Regions from separate parts of the Bradyrhizobium sp. T-1 genome, predicted to be linked through region 2. Evidence: riboswitches for the same ligand, from Rfam matches in the RefSeq annotation. Region 2 holds a riboswitch; the other holds the start of a gene.
The links. Region 2 has a riboswitch for S-adenosylmethionine ahead of ACWAT4_RS38075 (O-succinylhomoserine sulfhydrylase). Riboswitches for the same ligand answer to the same signal wherever they lie in the genome.
Positions count from the first base shown of each region.

Region 1: it holds a riboswitch for S-adenosylmethionine, as region 2 does, so the genes downstream of both, metX (homoserine O-acetyltransferase MetX) here and ACWAT4_RS38075 (O-succinylhomoserine sulfhydrylase) in region 2, are expected to answer to the same signal.

Region 1 is NZ_CM132115.1:7,603,856-7,611,370, reverse strand. It holds gene ACWAT4_RS36390 (DUF2125 domain-containing protein) at 1-80, shown strand, start outside; gene ACWAT4_RS36385 (hypothetical protein) at 239-454, shown strand; gene ACWAT4_RS36380 (hypothetical protein) at 735-2,306, shown strand; gene ACWAT4_RS36375 (hypothetical protein) at 2,384-2,827, shown strand; gene ACWAT4_RS36370 (prephenate/arogenate dehydrogenase family protein) at 2,824-3,765, opposite strand; gene hisC (histidinol-phosphate transaminase) at 3,762-4,859, opposite strand; gene ACWAT4_RS36360 (chorismate mutase) at 4,895-5,743, opposite strand; SAM riboswitch at 5,939-6,018, shown strand; gene metX (homoserine O-acetyltransferase MetX) at 6,112-7,329, shown strand; gene metW (methionine biosynthesis protein MetW) at 7,345-7,515, shown strand, end outside.
Region 2 is NZ_CM132115.1:7,962,468-7,969,982, reverse strand. It holds gene ACWAT4_RS38100 (Hsp33 family molecular chaperone) at 1-669, shown strand, start outside; gene apaG (Co2+/Mg2+ efflux protein ApaG) at 699-1,091, opposite strand; gene ACWAT4_RS38090 (OpgC domain-containing protein) at 1,284-2,570, shown strand; gene ACWAT4_RS38085 (SGNH/GDSL hydrolase family protein) at 2,570-3,340, shown strand; gene ACWAT4_RS38080 (SGNH/GDSL hydrolase family protein) at 3,353-4,354, shown strand; gene ACWAT4_RS38075 (O-succinylhomoserine sulfhydrylase) at 4,423-5,610, opposite strand; SAM riboswitch at 5,685-5,764, opposite strand; gene ACWAT4_RS38070 (2'-deoxycytidine 5'-triphosphate deaminase) at 5,845-6,981, shown strand; gene ACWAT4_RS38065 (PAS domain-containing protein) at 7,075-7,485, shown strand.

The DNA of each region.
Region 1 (7,515 bases), 360 kb from region 2:
GCAGCTTCCCGCTGAAATTCGTCGACGGCGCCGTGCTGCTCGGCCCGTTCAAGGTCGGCCAGATTCCGCCGCTATATTAGCTGTCTCTCGCCGCCCGGATGGAGCCATCCGGGCTACCGGCACCTCACGATCTCTTCGCTGGATCGTGATTGTCCATCGGGAATGCGGAGCCGCAAATCCCGCTCTCTCTCCATGTCGGCTGCTCGATGAGGCGGGCTGGCCGGGCAGGAGAGATACCATGACCATATCCAAGCTGTTCGTTGCTGCCGTCGCGGTCGCCGTTGCGACGCCTGCGTTCGCGCAGTGGCAGTCGCAGGAGCCGGCTGCCTACGAAGCCCCATATCCGCATGGCGACCGCAGTCTCGCGACCCCGGCCACGCGCGACACGATGGCTTACGTGCCTTCTGCAAAATCACCGCGCCCCACGGTGATCCGCGCGACCAAGGGCAAATAGCCGCCATCCCCCTTGAGACGTAGCGCGTCGCGGAGTTGGGCCCGGCCATGACCCGGTCGGGCCCAATGCGCGCTACATCCGATGCGAGCGGAATCGCGCGCGTGCGGATCGGTCGAGCGATGAAAATATTCCGAACATGATCGTCAGGAAAACGTGATGCAGAAGATGCGCCTCGCCGAGAATAACAGCTGGCCCATTCAAATCACTCCACACCAGGGAAGCATGCACGCGCCGGGGGCGCAACCAACAGCAGCTGCTTCCCAAGTGGAGGGAGGCCTACGTGCGGATCATCAACTACGGACTGATGCTGGGAGTGCTCGCTGCCTGTTCGGGACAGGCGCGTGCCGACGACAATGTCACAACCGAAATCCAGGCGCTGAAGGCGAAGCTGAAGGAGCTCCAGCAGAAGGTGGATTCGGAGGCGCGTAAGACGCGTCAGGTCGAGGCGGCGCAGTCGCGAGCCGTGCCGATGCCGGCGACGTACAAGGCGCTGCCCGTCGATCCCTGCGCAGCCGGAAAGATCTGCTACAAGGGCGTCACGCTGACATTCGGAGGGTGGGTCGACCTCACCGGCATCTACCGTTCGCGCAACATCGCTTCCGACACCGGCTCGGTCTACAATTTCATTCCCTATCAGCAGAGCCACAATTTCTATTTTCCGGAGACGCGTTTCTCCGCGCGCCAGAGCAGGTTCTCGGTGCTCGCCGAAGGTAACGCCGATCCCGATACGCATCTCGCCGGTTACGGCGAAATCGACTTCGAGGGCGCGGCGCAGACGGCAAGCTCGGTCGCGACCAACTCCTTCAATCCGCGCATGCGACAGCTCAGCCTCGAGGTCGATCGAACCGATCTCGGCCTGCACTTCCTTGCCGGCCAATCCTGGTCGCTGAATGCGCCGACCAAGTCGGGCATCGACCCTCGTGGTATCGACGCGCCGGGTGTGATCGACTTCGAATCCGTTCCGGGACTTTTGGCGGCACGCCAGCCGGGTCTGCGCGTCTGGAAGGATCTCGGGCCCGAGTTCAAGATCGCTGCGTCGGTCGAAAATCCGCAGACCGCTTTCTTCGGCGGCAATACGCCGACGGTCGGTACGCCCGCGGTCGGCCCGCAGGGCGTGCTCAACTCGAACCTCCAGGTCAATCTGACCGGACCGGGCGGCAGCTTCTTCAACAACCTCAACAATGTCAGCTTGAACCAGGTGCCTGACGTCACCGTCAAGGCGGCGTGGGATCCGCGACTCGGGCCCTACAAGCTGCATGTCGAAACCTGGGCGCTCTATCGTCAGCTGTTCGACCGCTTCAATGGTGCCAACCACACCTACGACACCGGCAGCTTCGGCGGCCACGTGTTTGCCGAGCTGATTCCGAAGACCCTCGACCTGCAGCTCTACGGCGCGCACGGCGTGCTCGGCCGCTTCACGGCGACGCCGTTCCCTGATGCCGCGCTGGCGCAGGACGGCACGGTGCTGCCGCTGACGATCACGGCGGCCGCGGCCGGCCTGATCTGGCACGCAACGCCGACCCTGGACGTCTACAGCTATGCTGGTCTGGAAAAGGCCAAGGCCAATTTCGCCAACGTCGGGACCACGCCGTTCGGCTACGGCAATCCGCTCTACAACAACACCGGCTGCTTCACCGAGAACACGCCGGCGGCGACGTGTAACGGAAACACCAGGGAAGTCCGGCAGGTCACGGCCGGAATCTACGACACCGTCTACCAGGGCAATTACGGTACGCTCAAAGCCGGCGTGCAGTACTCCTACACGCAACGCTTCGCCTTCGCCGGCGTCGGCGGCGCGCCCAAGACCGACGACAATATCGTCATGACGCAGATCCGGTACTATCCGTTCTAGAGCATGATCCGGAAAAGTGTGCAGCGGTTTTCCGATCAGATCATGCTTAAACTCAAATAGTCCATCGTGAGTGGCAATTGTCCGACGGTCTTCTGATCCTTCGGCTCGCGCACGTCGTCGCCCGGCTTGGCCTGGCGATGACGGGTGCGGTGGGTGCGACCTTCGTCGCCGCATTGCTGATGCGGGTCGAGCTGCCCTGGTTCGACACCGTCGAATTCACTGTCGTGCTGATCGTGCTTGGAATGGTCGGCGCTTATCTCGGGATCGATATCCCGCGCTGGCCGCAGCTTCAGGCCGGGTCGGCCCACCGATCGCCCGTGATCGGCCTTGCCAGCGCGACCGGCACATTTCTCGCGGCCGGGGCGGGCCTGCTCGCGCTTTATGCTTTCGTGCTCGACGAGACGTCCGATCCCGCCGGCAATCTCCTGTTCGGGGCCACCTGGATGCTGGGCGTATGCCTGCAGATCGGCGCCGGCCTCGCCGGCCGCCGCCGCATCGCGCGAGCGAAGGACCGCTGTTAGCCGGGCTTCTTGTCGAGCTGCCCGTGCTGGCGCCCGAAGTCGGCGGTCGCCGAATCCTGGCCGATCTCGACGATGCCGCGGCGGATGGCGCGGGTGCGGGTGAAGTGATCGAACAATGCCTCGCCGTCGCCGCGGCGGATGGCGCGGGTGAGCTTTGCCAGATCCTCGGTGAAGGTGCCGAGCATTTCCAGCACGGCGTCCTTGTTGGCGAGGAAGACGTCGCGCCACATCGTCGGATCGGAGGCCGCGATGCGGGTGAAGTCGCGGAAGCCGCCGGCGGAGAATTTGATGACTTCCGACTCGGTCACCTGCGCCAGCTCGTCGGCGGTGCCGACGATGGTGTAGGCGATCAGATGCGGCAGATGGCTGGTGATCGCGAGCACGAGGTCATGATGATCCGGGGTCATCACCTCGACCTTGGCGCCCATTGCGGCCCAGAAGGCGCGCAAATGCGCGGTGGCTGCGGTGTCGGTGCCTTCCGGCGGCGTCAAAATGCACCAGCGGTTGATGAAGAGCTCGGCGAAGCCGGAATCAGGTCCCGAATGCTCGGTGCCCGCAACCGGATGCGCCGGCACGAAATGAACAGTCTTCGGCAGGTGCGGCGCCATGTCCTTGACCACGGCGCCCTTGACCGAGCCGACGTCGGAGATCACGGCGCCGGGCTTCAGATGTGCGGCGATCTCCTGCGCCACCGGCCCGCAGGCGCCGACGGGAATGCAGAGGATGACGAGATCGGCATCCTTCACCGCTTCTGCGTTGGTCGCCACGACCCGGTCGACAATGCCAAGCTCGAGCACCCGTGCGCGCGTCTTTTCCGAGCGCGCGGTGGTGACGATCTCGCCGGCCAGGCCCTGGCGTTTCGCGGCGCGCGCGATCGAGCCGCCGATCAGGCCGAAGCCGATCAGCGCGACTCGCTGGAAGTGCGCCTCCACGCTCACTTGTCGGCCATGAAGTCGCGCAGGGCCTCGGCGACGAGGCGATTGGCCTCCTCGGTGCCGATGGTCATGCGCAGCGAGTGCGGCAGGCCGTAATTCTTCAGCGCGCGCAGCACGAGGCCGCGCTTGGTGAGGAAGGCGTCGGCGTCGTCCGCGGTCTTGCCCTTGTCGGTCGGGAAATGGATCAGCACGAAATTGGCGACGCTGGGGGTCACCTTCAGCCCGAGCTTGCCGATCTCCTCGGTGAGCCAGCTGCGCCAGGTTTCGGTGAACTGCTTGGACATCGCCTGGTGCGCGGTGTCCTCGATCGCGGCGACTGCGGCGTACATCGCCGGCGTCGACACATTGAAGGGACCGCGGATGCGGTTGACGGCGTCGATGATGTGCTCGGGCCCGAACATCCAGCCGACGCGCAGCGCCGCAAGGCCGTGGATCTTGGAGAAGGTGTGCGTCACCACCGTATTCTCGGTGGTGGCGACGAGCTCGATCCCCATCTCATAGTCGTTACGGGAAACATAGTCGCTATAGGCGGCGTCGAGCACCAGCAGCACATGCGAGGGCAGGCCGGCGCGCAGGCGCTTGATCTCGTCGAACGGGATATAGGTACCGGTCGGGTTGTTGGGGTTGGCGAGCCAGACCAGCTTCGTCTTCGGCGTCACCGCGTTCAGGATCGCGTCGACGTCGCAGGTCAGGTTCTTTTCCGCCGCAACCACGTTCTTGGCGCCGACCGCCATGGTCGCGATCGGGTAGACCAGGAAGCCGTGCGTGGTCGAGATCGCCTCGTCGCCATGGCTGAGATAGGTGTGGGCGAGCAGGTTGAGGATCTCGTCCGAACCAGCGCCGCAAATGATGCGGTTGGGGTCGAGCCCGAAGGAGCGGCCGATCGCCTCACGCAGCACGCGCGAGGTTCCCTCAGGATAATCTTCCAGATGCTCCGCGACGTGCTTGAAGGCCTCGATTGCCTTGGGCGAGGGTCCGAACGGCGTCTCGTTGGCCGAGAGCTTGAACACCTTGCGGCCCGGCTCAGCGACCGGGCTCTTGCCGGGCGTGTAGGGCGCAATATCGAGAATGCCGGGATTCGGCACGGGGCGGGACATCTTCAACTCCGGATAGGCTTTAAGCGGTTCGCGATCTACGATTTCGACCCGGTCGGGGGCACCGTATAGCGCGTTGCGTGGCTGCCGACGAGGGCCGTGGAGCGCACGGAGGCCCCCGCTTCGATCAGGGCAGCCCTGATTTTGTCGATGCTGGTGGCGCTCGTGACCGAGATCAGCAGGGCCGCGCCGTCGAAGGCGGTATCGGGCACCGCCACGATCTCGGCCAGCGGCGACAGCGCCCGCGCGACCTCGGCGTTCCAGCCGGACACGCGCACGCTGAAGGTCTCGACCTCCGTCACCACGGCGCTGTCGGCGACACGCGAGATCGCGAACACGGGCAGCGCGGCCGGATGGTCGGCGCGCTCGACGAAAGGCATCCGCGCGATGATCTTCGGCGCGCCGTCCGCTTCCAGCTCCAGCCACCACGGCGTGCGGCTCGAGGTCGCCGAGACCAGCGCCAGATCGCCCTTGGACTTCGCCACCGCCTCGACCGCGGCCTGCGCGCTGAAATGCGCGACATAAGGAACCGTGAAGCCGAAATGGAAGCGCACGGAATCACGCATTGCTGGCTCGCTCACCGAGATGTCGGCATGCACGGAGAACGGCGCCTGGACATAGGTGAAGGTCGAGATGATGACGCGCCAGATGCTCTCGACCGTGTCGAGCGGCAGGATGCCGCGATGGCGCTGCACGATGTCGCGCATCATCGCGGCCTCGCGCGCCGGACGGAACGCCGAGCCGACCTCCTGGGTCTGTTTCACCTGGATCAGGCGGTCGATGATGTCGCCGCGCTGCATCAGCAGGCGATGCATGCCCTCGTCGATCGCGTCGATCTCCTTGCGCAATTCCTGGAGCGATGGTGGCGCGGGCGGACGTTGGGACATATCTGCGAGGTGCTGTTGTAAGGGCTGTTCCAATGCGGATCGGGCGAGCCGGATCCACTGCGGATAATGTCTTGATTAGGCAGTCACGGCGGCGAAAGCAAAGAGAAATGACGCCCTGCGAGGATGCGCATTGAGAGACTGTTTTGCCTCGTCCGGACCGTGACTTGACGAAAAGCGCCCAAGACAGTAGGTTTTTGCCTGTTCCGTGGTCATTTGAGCCGGCCGGCTTGCAGCCACGTTAAAAAATTCGCTAAACAGGCCGGGGACGCTTCCGATCCCGGCCGAACCTATCGTTCAGGCCGGGTTTTTCATGGCCTGATGTCAGTCGCGATCTGAAGTCCGATCGCAAACGAGGTCGATGGTCAGAGATGGTTGGCGTCAAGTCTGTCCCAAGTCCTACGATCCCAAGTCCCGCGATCAGTGCCGACGATCGGTCGCATGAGGTCGATCATCCCAGTTCAGAGGTCGCGCAGTTCGGCGCCGAGCAGCCGCTGCGGCTCGATTGCGGCATCGATCTCTCCCCGTTCCAGATCGCCTACAAGACCTATGGCGAGCTCAACGCCGATCGCTCCAATGCGGTGCTGATCTGCCATGCGCTGACGGGTGATCAGCACGTCGCCAACGTGCATCCCGTCACCGGCAAGTCCGGCTGGTGGGAGACGCTGGTCGGCCCCGGCCGGCCGCTCGATCCCAGCCGCTACTTCATCATCTGCTCCAACGTGATCGGCGGCTGCATGGGCTCGACCGGCCCTGCCTCGATCAATCCCGCGACCGGCAAGGTGTGGGGCCTGGATTTCCCCGTCATCACCATCCCCGACATGGTGCGCGCGCAGGCGATGCTGATCGACCGGCTCGGCATCGACACGCTGTTTGCAGTGGTCGGCGGCTCGATGGGCGGCATGCAAGTGCTGCAATGGACCGCGGCCTACCCGACGCGAGTCTACTCCGCACTCGCGATCGCCTGTTCGACGCGGCATTCGGCGCAGAACATCGCCTTCCACGAGCTCGGCCGTCAGGCCGTGATGGCCGATCCAGACTGGCACAACGGCGCCTACGCCGATCGGGGCATCCATCCGCATCGCGGCCTCGCGGTCGCGCGCATGGCCGCGCACATCACCTATCTTTCGGACGCCGCGCTGCATCGGAAGTTCGGCCGCCGCATGCAGGACCGCGACCTGCCGACCTTCTCGTTCGACGCCGACTTCCAGGTCGAATCTTATCTGCGTTACCAGGGCTCGTCTTTTGTCGAGCGCTTCGATGCCAACTCCTATCTCTATCTCACACGCGCGATGGATTATTTCGACATCGCCGGCGACCACGGCGGCGTGCTGGCGAAAGCGTTCGCCGGGATCGAGACGCGCTTCTGCGTCGTCTCCTTCACCAGCGACTGGCTGTTCCCGACCTCGGAATCACGCGCGCTTGTGCACGCGCTCAATGCGTCGAGCGCGCGGGTGTCGTTCGCGGAGATCGAGACCGATCGCGGCCACGACGCCTTCCTGCTCGATGTGCCCGAATTCTTCGATATCGCCCGCGCCTTCCTGCAATCGGCCGGCAAGGCGCGCGGGCTCAGCGTCAAGAACGACTGACAAGGACGGCTCGCGATGTCTGTACAGGAAGTGCTGCCGCTCAATGGCCTCGCGTCGGAGCAGTCCGGCCCGTTTCGCGCCGACCATCTGCTGGTCGCCGAAATGGTCAAGCCGGGCTCGAAAGTGCTCGATGTCGGCTGCGGCGAGGGCGATCTGCTTCAGCTGCTGGAGACCCGCGGCATCGAC
Region 2 (7,515 bases):
CGCTTCGACGCCGAGCGCCTCGGCGACGCCAGGGACTCCGGCGCATTGCTCGGCCGTGGCCATCTCGCCATGACCATCGACCAGGGGCCGGACATGAGCCGCTACCAGGGCCTGGTCGCGCTCGACGGCGGCAGCCTGGAAGATGCCGCCCACGAATATTTCCTGCGCTCCGAGCAGATCCCGACGCGCGTGCGGCTCGCGGTCGGCGAGGAGTGGCGCAGTAGCGACGGTGGCAAGCATCGCTGGCGCGCCGGTGGCATGCTGATGCAGTTCTTGCCGAAGGCGCCGGAGCGCGCACGGCAGGCCGACTTACACCCCGGCGACGCGCCTGATGGCGCCGAGGTGCACAGCATCGCCGAGGACGATGCCTGGGTCGAGGCGCGCTCGCTGATCGAAACCGTCGAGGACGTCGAACTGATCGATCCCGATCTCTCCGGCGAACGGCTGCTCTATCGCCTCTTCCACGAGCGCGGCGTGCGCGTGTTCAATCCGCTGGTCCTGAAGGCGCAATGCTCCTGCTCGCGCGACGCGGTCGCCTCCATGCTGAGGAGCTTTTCGCCGGATGATCGGAGTGCCATGGTCAAGGACGACAAGGTCGTCGTGACCTGCGAATTCTGCTCCTCGGTGTACGCGTTCACGCCGGACGAAGCGGGCGTCGAGGACGCGTAGCGCGGTAGGTAGGTTCGTACGGCACCTCGCTAATTCAACACCCGCTTGTTGTCCGGGCTGTCCAGCGAGAACGTCGGCACGTCGATCTCGAAGCGTTCGCCGCTTTCGCTGACCATCTGGTAGCGGCCGGTCATGAAGCCGGACGCGGTCGAGAGCGGGACGCCGGAGGTATATTCGAAGCGCTCGCCGGGGGCGAGCGTCGGCTGCTCGCCGACCACGCCTTCGCCCTTGACCTCCTGCTGGCGGCCGGAGGCGTCGGTGATGATCCAGTGCCGCGTCTTGAGCTGCACCGTCTCGTCGCCGGAATTGGTGATGACGATGGTGTAGGACCAGAAATAGCGCGAGCGGTCGGCCGACGACTGCTCCGGAACAAAGTTCGGCTCGACGGTCACTTCGATCTGGCGGGTCACGGCGCGGTACATGATTGCCATCATAACGAAATCCTGGCCGGGAACCAAACGCCGAAGTCCGCTTTGGCGACATCGTCCCGCCAGAATTGACGGGGAAGTACACCCCGAGAACACCCGTATGTGATCCCGCCGCTTTGCGAGGCGGCGACGGGACCGGTACACTCCTTTAAGCGTCGCGATTTGCGGAAGGGTTTTTGGGCCCCGATGACCATTGCCGATCAAGTGACGGGATCGACGATCGCGGGAACCGCGGGGGCCACGCCTGTGGGTGCCAAGCCCGTGGATGCCAAGCCCGTGGATGCAAAGCCGCGCATTGCCGCGCCGGCCATCACGCTGCCCGCCATCGGCGAGCGCGAGCTCAGGCTCGACCTGTTCCGGGGCCTCGCGCTGTGGCTGATCTTCATCGATCATCTGCCGCCGAATTTGCTGACCTGGTTCACGATCCGCAATTACGGCTTCAGCGACGCCACCGAGATCTTCATCTTCATCTCCGGCTACACCGCTGCCTTCGTCTACGGCCGCGCCATGCTGGAAAACGGCTTCCTCATCGCCACCGCGCGCATCCTGCGCCGTGTCTGGCAGATCTATGTCGCCCACGTCTTCCTGTTCACGATCTTCCTCGCCGAGATCTCCTACGTCGCGACCAGCTTCGAGAACCCGCTCTATACCGAAGAGATGGGCATCATGGATTTCCTCAAGCAGCCCGACGTCACCATCGTGCAGGCGCTGCTCTTGCGCTTCCGTCCCGTCAACATGGACGTGCTGCCGCTGTACATCGTCTTGATGCTGGCGCTGCCGCTGATCCTGTGGTCGATGAAGTGGCGGCCCGACGTGACGCTTGCGCTCTCGGCCCTGCTTTATGCGGCGACCTGGGAATTCGACCTCTATTTCTCGGCCTATCCGAACGGCTTCTGGGCGTTCAATCCGCTGGCCTGGCAATTGCTTTTCGTGTTCGGAGCCTGGTGTGCGCTCGGAGGTGCGCGACGCATGTCGCGCATCCTGGCTTCCCCCATAACGATGTGGATCTCGATCGCCTATCTCGTCGCGGCGTTCTACGTGACGCTGACCTGGTACCTGCCGCAGCTCTCGCACTTCATGCCGAAGCGGCTTGAACAGTGGATGTATCCGATCGACAAGACCGACCTCGACGTGCTGCGCTTCACGCATTTCCTGGCGCTGTCGGCGCTCACCGTTCGCTTCCTGCCGCGGGACTGGCCGGGGCTGAAGTCGCCGTGGCTGCGGCCGCTGATCGTGTGCGGCCAGCATTCGCTGGAGATCTTCTGCCTCGGCGTCTTCCTGGCCTTTGCCGGCCACTTCATCCTGGCCGAAGTCTCCGGTGGACCGGCCATGCATGCGCTGATTAGTCTCTCCGGAATCCTGATCATGTGGGCGATGGCCTGGGTGATTTCGTGGTACAAGCGCGTGGCCGACAAGAGCGGTACGAAAAACAAAGCCGCCGTCGGCAACGCCGATCTGGCGGGAGGGGGCTGATGAAGGCTAAGGTTCTCCTGAGCCTGATCCTGCTGTGCGGTGGTCTCGCTGCGCCTTCGGCGCGCGCGGGCGATGCCGTGCCTGCTGCGCCCGCAGCCTGCGAATTGCCGCCCTATCTGCTCGCCACCGACAGCCAGCTCCACAAGGTCGCCGACACCGTCAAATCGGGCAAACCGCTCGAGATCCTGGTGATCGGCAGCCGCTCCACCACCATTCCGGCCCAAGAGGACAGCTCCTATCCGGCGCGGATGCAGGCCGTCTTGAAGGACAAGCTGCCGCCTGCGGAGACTGTGCACGTATCCGTAGAAATACAGAGCAAGAAAACGGCGGAGGAAGCTGCCGGGACCTTCGTTAAGCTGATGGAAGCAAAAGCACCTACTTTGGTCATCTGGCAGACCGGGACCGTGGATGCTATCCGCTCCGTCGATCCCGACGATTTCCGCGGCGCCGTGACCGAAGGTGTCGCTGCGTTGCAAAATGCAGGGGCTGACGTCGTCTTGATGAATTTGCAGTACAGCCCCCGTACCGAAACCATGATCTCGGCACCGCCTTATCTCGATAACATGCGGGTGGTGGCACAGGAGCATGATATCCCGCTGTTCGACCGTTTCGCGATGATGCGGCAGTGGAATGATCAGGGTCAGTTCGACCTGTTCAGCCCATCCCGGGGCCCCGAGCTGGCGAAGCAGGTCCATGATTGCATCGGCCGGGCGTTGGCACAGTTCGTGATCGACGCAGCCCATCTGGGGCCGGCCGAGCAGCAAAATTGAGGTCTAGCGTTAATGAGTTCTCTCCGCCCTTTTGGCCTGTCGACACGGCTGGTCGCGCCCGCAGCGGCGGTGCTGCTGGTGCTGACGCCCATGCTGCAGGTCCCCGCTCGCGCTCAAGCCGCGCAGGCGACGCCTGCTCCGCAGCAATCCGCTAATCCCGCACCGGCATCACCGTCCCAGACGACCGTGGCCGCGACCGGCCAGTCGACCACCGACCAGCGCGGTCTCACCTCGCGCGCCATCGACAAGGTGAAGCAGGTCGCGAAATCCGCCGGCGACATTTTCAGCCGCGTGCCTTGCCTGTCGCCGAAGGGCGTCTCGAAGACCATGGGCTCGCTGCCGCATGTCGCGAACAAGCTCGTCGCCGGCAAGCCTGTCGTGATCGTCGCGTTCGGCTCGTCGTCGACCGCGGGTTACGGTGCGAGCTCGCCCGATTTCAATTATCCGAACCGTCTCGCCGCGCAGTTGCGCCGGCAATACCCGACCGCCGACATCACCGTCATCAATGCCGGCGTCGGTGGCGAGGACGCGCCCGAGATGATGACGCGCCTCCAGAAGGAGGTGATCGATGTGCATCCGGATCTCGTGATCTGGCAGGTCGGCACCAACGCCGTGCTGCGCAACCTCGATCCCGGCGATACCGCCAAGATGGTCGAGGACGGCGTCACCCGCATCCAGACGGCCGGCGATGCCGACGTCGTGCTGGTCGACCCGCAATATTCGCCGCGCGTCACCGAGCGTCCCGAAAGTGCGGGCAAGATGGTGAAGCTGCTCGGCAAGGTCGCCGAGCTCCGTCACGTCGGCATCTTTCCGCGCTTCGAGGTGATGCGCGAGTGGCACGAGAAGCAGGCGCTGCCGGTCGAGAGCTTCGTCATCGCCGACGGCCTGCACATGAACGATTGGGGCTATGCCTGCTTCGCCCAGTTGCTCGGCGACGACATCATCCGCTCGGTGGGGCAGATCAAGCTAGGGGTGAACGTGCCGGCGGACGTGCGGACGTACCGGCCGATGTAAGGGAAGCGAGTAGGGAGTGGCGGGTAGCGAATGGGGATCGATCCATTCGCCACTCGCTATTCACCCCGTTACGCCTTCTCCAGCGCCGCCGTCAGATCCTCGATCAGATCATCCGCGTGCTCGAGCCCGGCCGAGTAGCGGATGAATCCTTCGCCAATGCCGAGTTCGGCGCGCACTTCCGGCTTCAGCCGCTGATGCGTCGTGGTCGCCGGATGTGTCACCAGGCTCTTGGCATCGCCGAGATTGTTCGAGATCTTGGCAAGCTTCAGCTCGTTGAGCACGCGGAACGCCGCGGCCTTGCCGCCCTTGACCTCGAAGCCAACCAGGGTCGAGCCGCCGCGCATCTGCTTCTTGACCAGCGCCGCCTGCGGATGATCCTCGCGTCCGGGATAGACCAGCCGCGCAATCTTCGGATGGCTCGCCAGCACGTCGGCGATGCGCGCCGCAGTGTCGGTCTGCGCGCGTACGCGCACGCCGAGCGTTTCCAGGCCCTTGAGCAGGACCCAGGCGTTGAACGGCGAGATCGACGGGCCGGTCTGGCGCATGAAATTGTGAATGTGCTCGGCGATGAAGGCTTCCGAGGACAGGATGATGCCGCCGAGACAGCGGCCCTGGCCGTCGATGTGCTTGGTCGCGGAGTAGACGACGACGTCGGCCCCTAACGCGAGCGGGCTTTGCCAGATCGGCGTCGCGAACACGTTGTCGACGACGAGCCGCGCGCCGCCGCTGTGGGCGATCTCGGCAATGCCGGGAATGTCGAGCACGTCGAGCGTCGGATTGGTCGGGCTCTCCAGGAAGAACGTCTTGGTGTTGGGCTTCAGCGCACGCTGCCATTCATCGAGATTGGCGCCGTCGACCAGCGTGGTCTCGATGCCGTAGCGCGGCAGCAGGTCCTGAATGACATAGAGACACGAGCCGAACAGCGCCCGCGAGGCCACGACGTGGTCACCAGCCTTGAGCGGCGCCAGGATCGCAGTCGTCACGGCGGCCATGCCCGTTGCGGCCGAGCGCGCGGCCTCTGCCCCTTCGAGCTCGATCATGCGGCGCTCGAACATCGCGATCGTGGGGTTGGAGTAGCGCGAATAGATGAAGCCGGGGTCCTCGCCCTTGAACCGCGCCTCGCACTCCTCGGCGCTGTTGTAGACGTAGCCCTGGGTCAGGAACAGCGCCTCCGACGTCTCGCCATATTGCGAGCGCAGGGTGCCGGAATGGACCAGGCGGGTTTCGGGACGGTAAGTAGCAGGCGACTTCGACATAGGACCCTCCGAGATGACCGTCTCGTCGAAAACGGTCACAAAAAAACCGGCCTGGATATCTCCACGGGCCGGGATCACAGAGGTCCCCGGCCTGTTTAGCGACTTATTTAACGTGGCTGCAAGCCGGCCGGCTCAAATCACCACGGGATAAGTGATGCTCATATTCCGCAATGCCCTTTCCGTCAAGGCGTCCATCGGATAGCCGTAAAAGACTAGTATTTCCCGCAAGTCCGGATGTACTTGACCCCTGATGAGGACCCACGGTTGACGTTCACGGTTGCCGCCGACGCCAATGGTATCCTGCCCGACCGCATGATCGCGGCGATGGCGGAAGCAGGCCTCATCCTGCCCGCATACGATTTCGTCGAAAGCCAGATCCAGCCGGCGAGCCTCGATCTCCGCCTCGGCGACATCGCGTATCGCGTGCGCGCGAGCTTCCTGCCCGGCCCCGGTGCCACCGTCGCCGAGCGCATCGACCAGTTGAAGCTGCACGAGTTCAGTCTCGCCGACGGCGCGGTGCTGGAGACCAACTGCGTCTACATCGTGCCGCTGCTGGAAAGCCTGGCGCTGCCGCCGGAGATCGTCGCGGCAGCCAATCCGAAAAGTTCGACCGGCCGGCTCGACGTTTTCACCCGCGTGATCGCCGACGGCACCCGCCGCTTCGACATGATCGGCGCCGGTTATCACGGCCCGCTTTACGCCGAGATCAGCCCGAAGACGTTTCCAGTCCTGGTGCGCGAAGGCTCGCGCCTGTCGCAGGTGCGCTTCCGCACCGGTGACGCCATCCTCAATGCCGATGCGCTCGATGCACTCCACGCCACCGAGCGTCTCGTCGACATCGACGATGCCGATCTCACCGGCGGCGTCGCCGTCTCCGTCGATCTCTCCGGCGAGAAGGGCACCGGCTTCGTCGGCTACCGCGCCAAGCGCCACACCGGCGTGGTCGATGTCGACCGTCGCTCCGGCTATGCCGTGGAAGATTTCTGGGAGCCGATCTCGGCGCGTCCCGACGGCAGCCTGATCCTCGATCCCGGTGAGTTCTACATCCTCGCCTCCAAGGAGGCGGTGCAGGTCCCGCCGGATTACGCCGCGGAGATGGTGCCGTTCGATCCCTTGGTCGGCGAATTCCGCGTGCACTATGCCGGATTCTTCGATCCCGGCTTCGGCTATGCCGGTGCGGGCGGGCAAGGCGCGCGCGCCGTGCTGGAAGTGCGCTCGCGCGAGGTGCCGTTCATCCTCGAGCACGGCCAGATCGTCGGCCGTCTCGTCTACGAGAAGATGCTGGCGCGCCCCGACGCGATGTACGGCCAGCGTATCGGTTCCAACTACCAGGCGCAGGGCCTGAAGCTGAGCAAGCACTTCCGGGTGTAGCTGCACACTCCACTGTCATGCCCTGGCAAGTCGGGCGACGACACCGAATGTGTGTCAGGATGTGCAAAATCCGGCGACATGCGAGGTGGTGCCATGACCGATCAATCTCAGCTCGACGCAAACATCCTTGACGACGTCGCCGACGCGCTGATCTATTCGGATCGGTCAGGTACGATCATGCGCTGGAATCGTGCGTCCACCGCGCTGTTCGGTTTTGCGACAGACGAAGCGCTCGGCCAGAATCTCGATCTGATCATCCCGGAGCATCTGCGCGCCGCGCACTGGAAGGGCTTTGAGGCCGCCCTTGCCAGCGGAGCGATGAAGCTTGCGGGCCGGCCGACGCTGACCCGCGCGCTGCACAAGAGTGGACGCAAGCTCTACATCGAAATGACCTTCGCGCTGGTGCGTGATGCCGGCGGCAATGTGCAGGGATCGGTCGCCATGGCGCGCGACGTCACCGAGCGCATTGAGCGCGAGCGCGCCGCCAAGGCTCCGCAAAAATAAGGCCAGGCAAACTTCGTGATGCGGAATTGG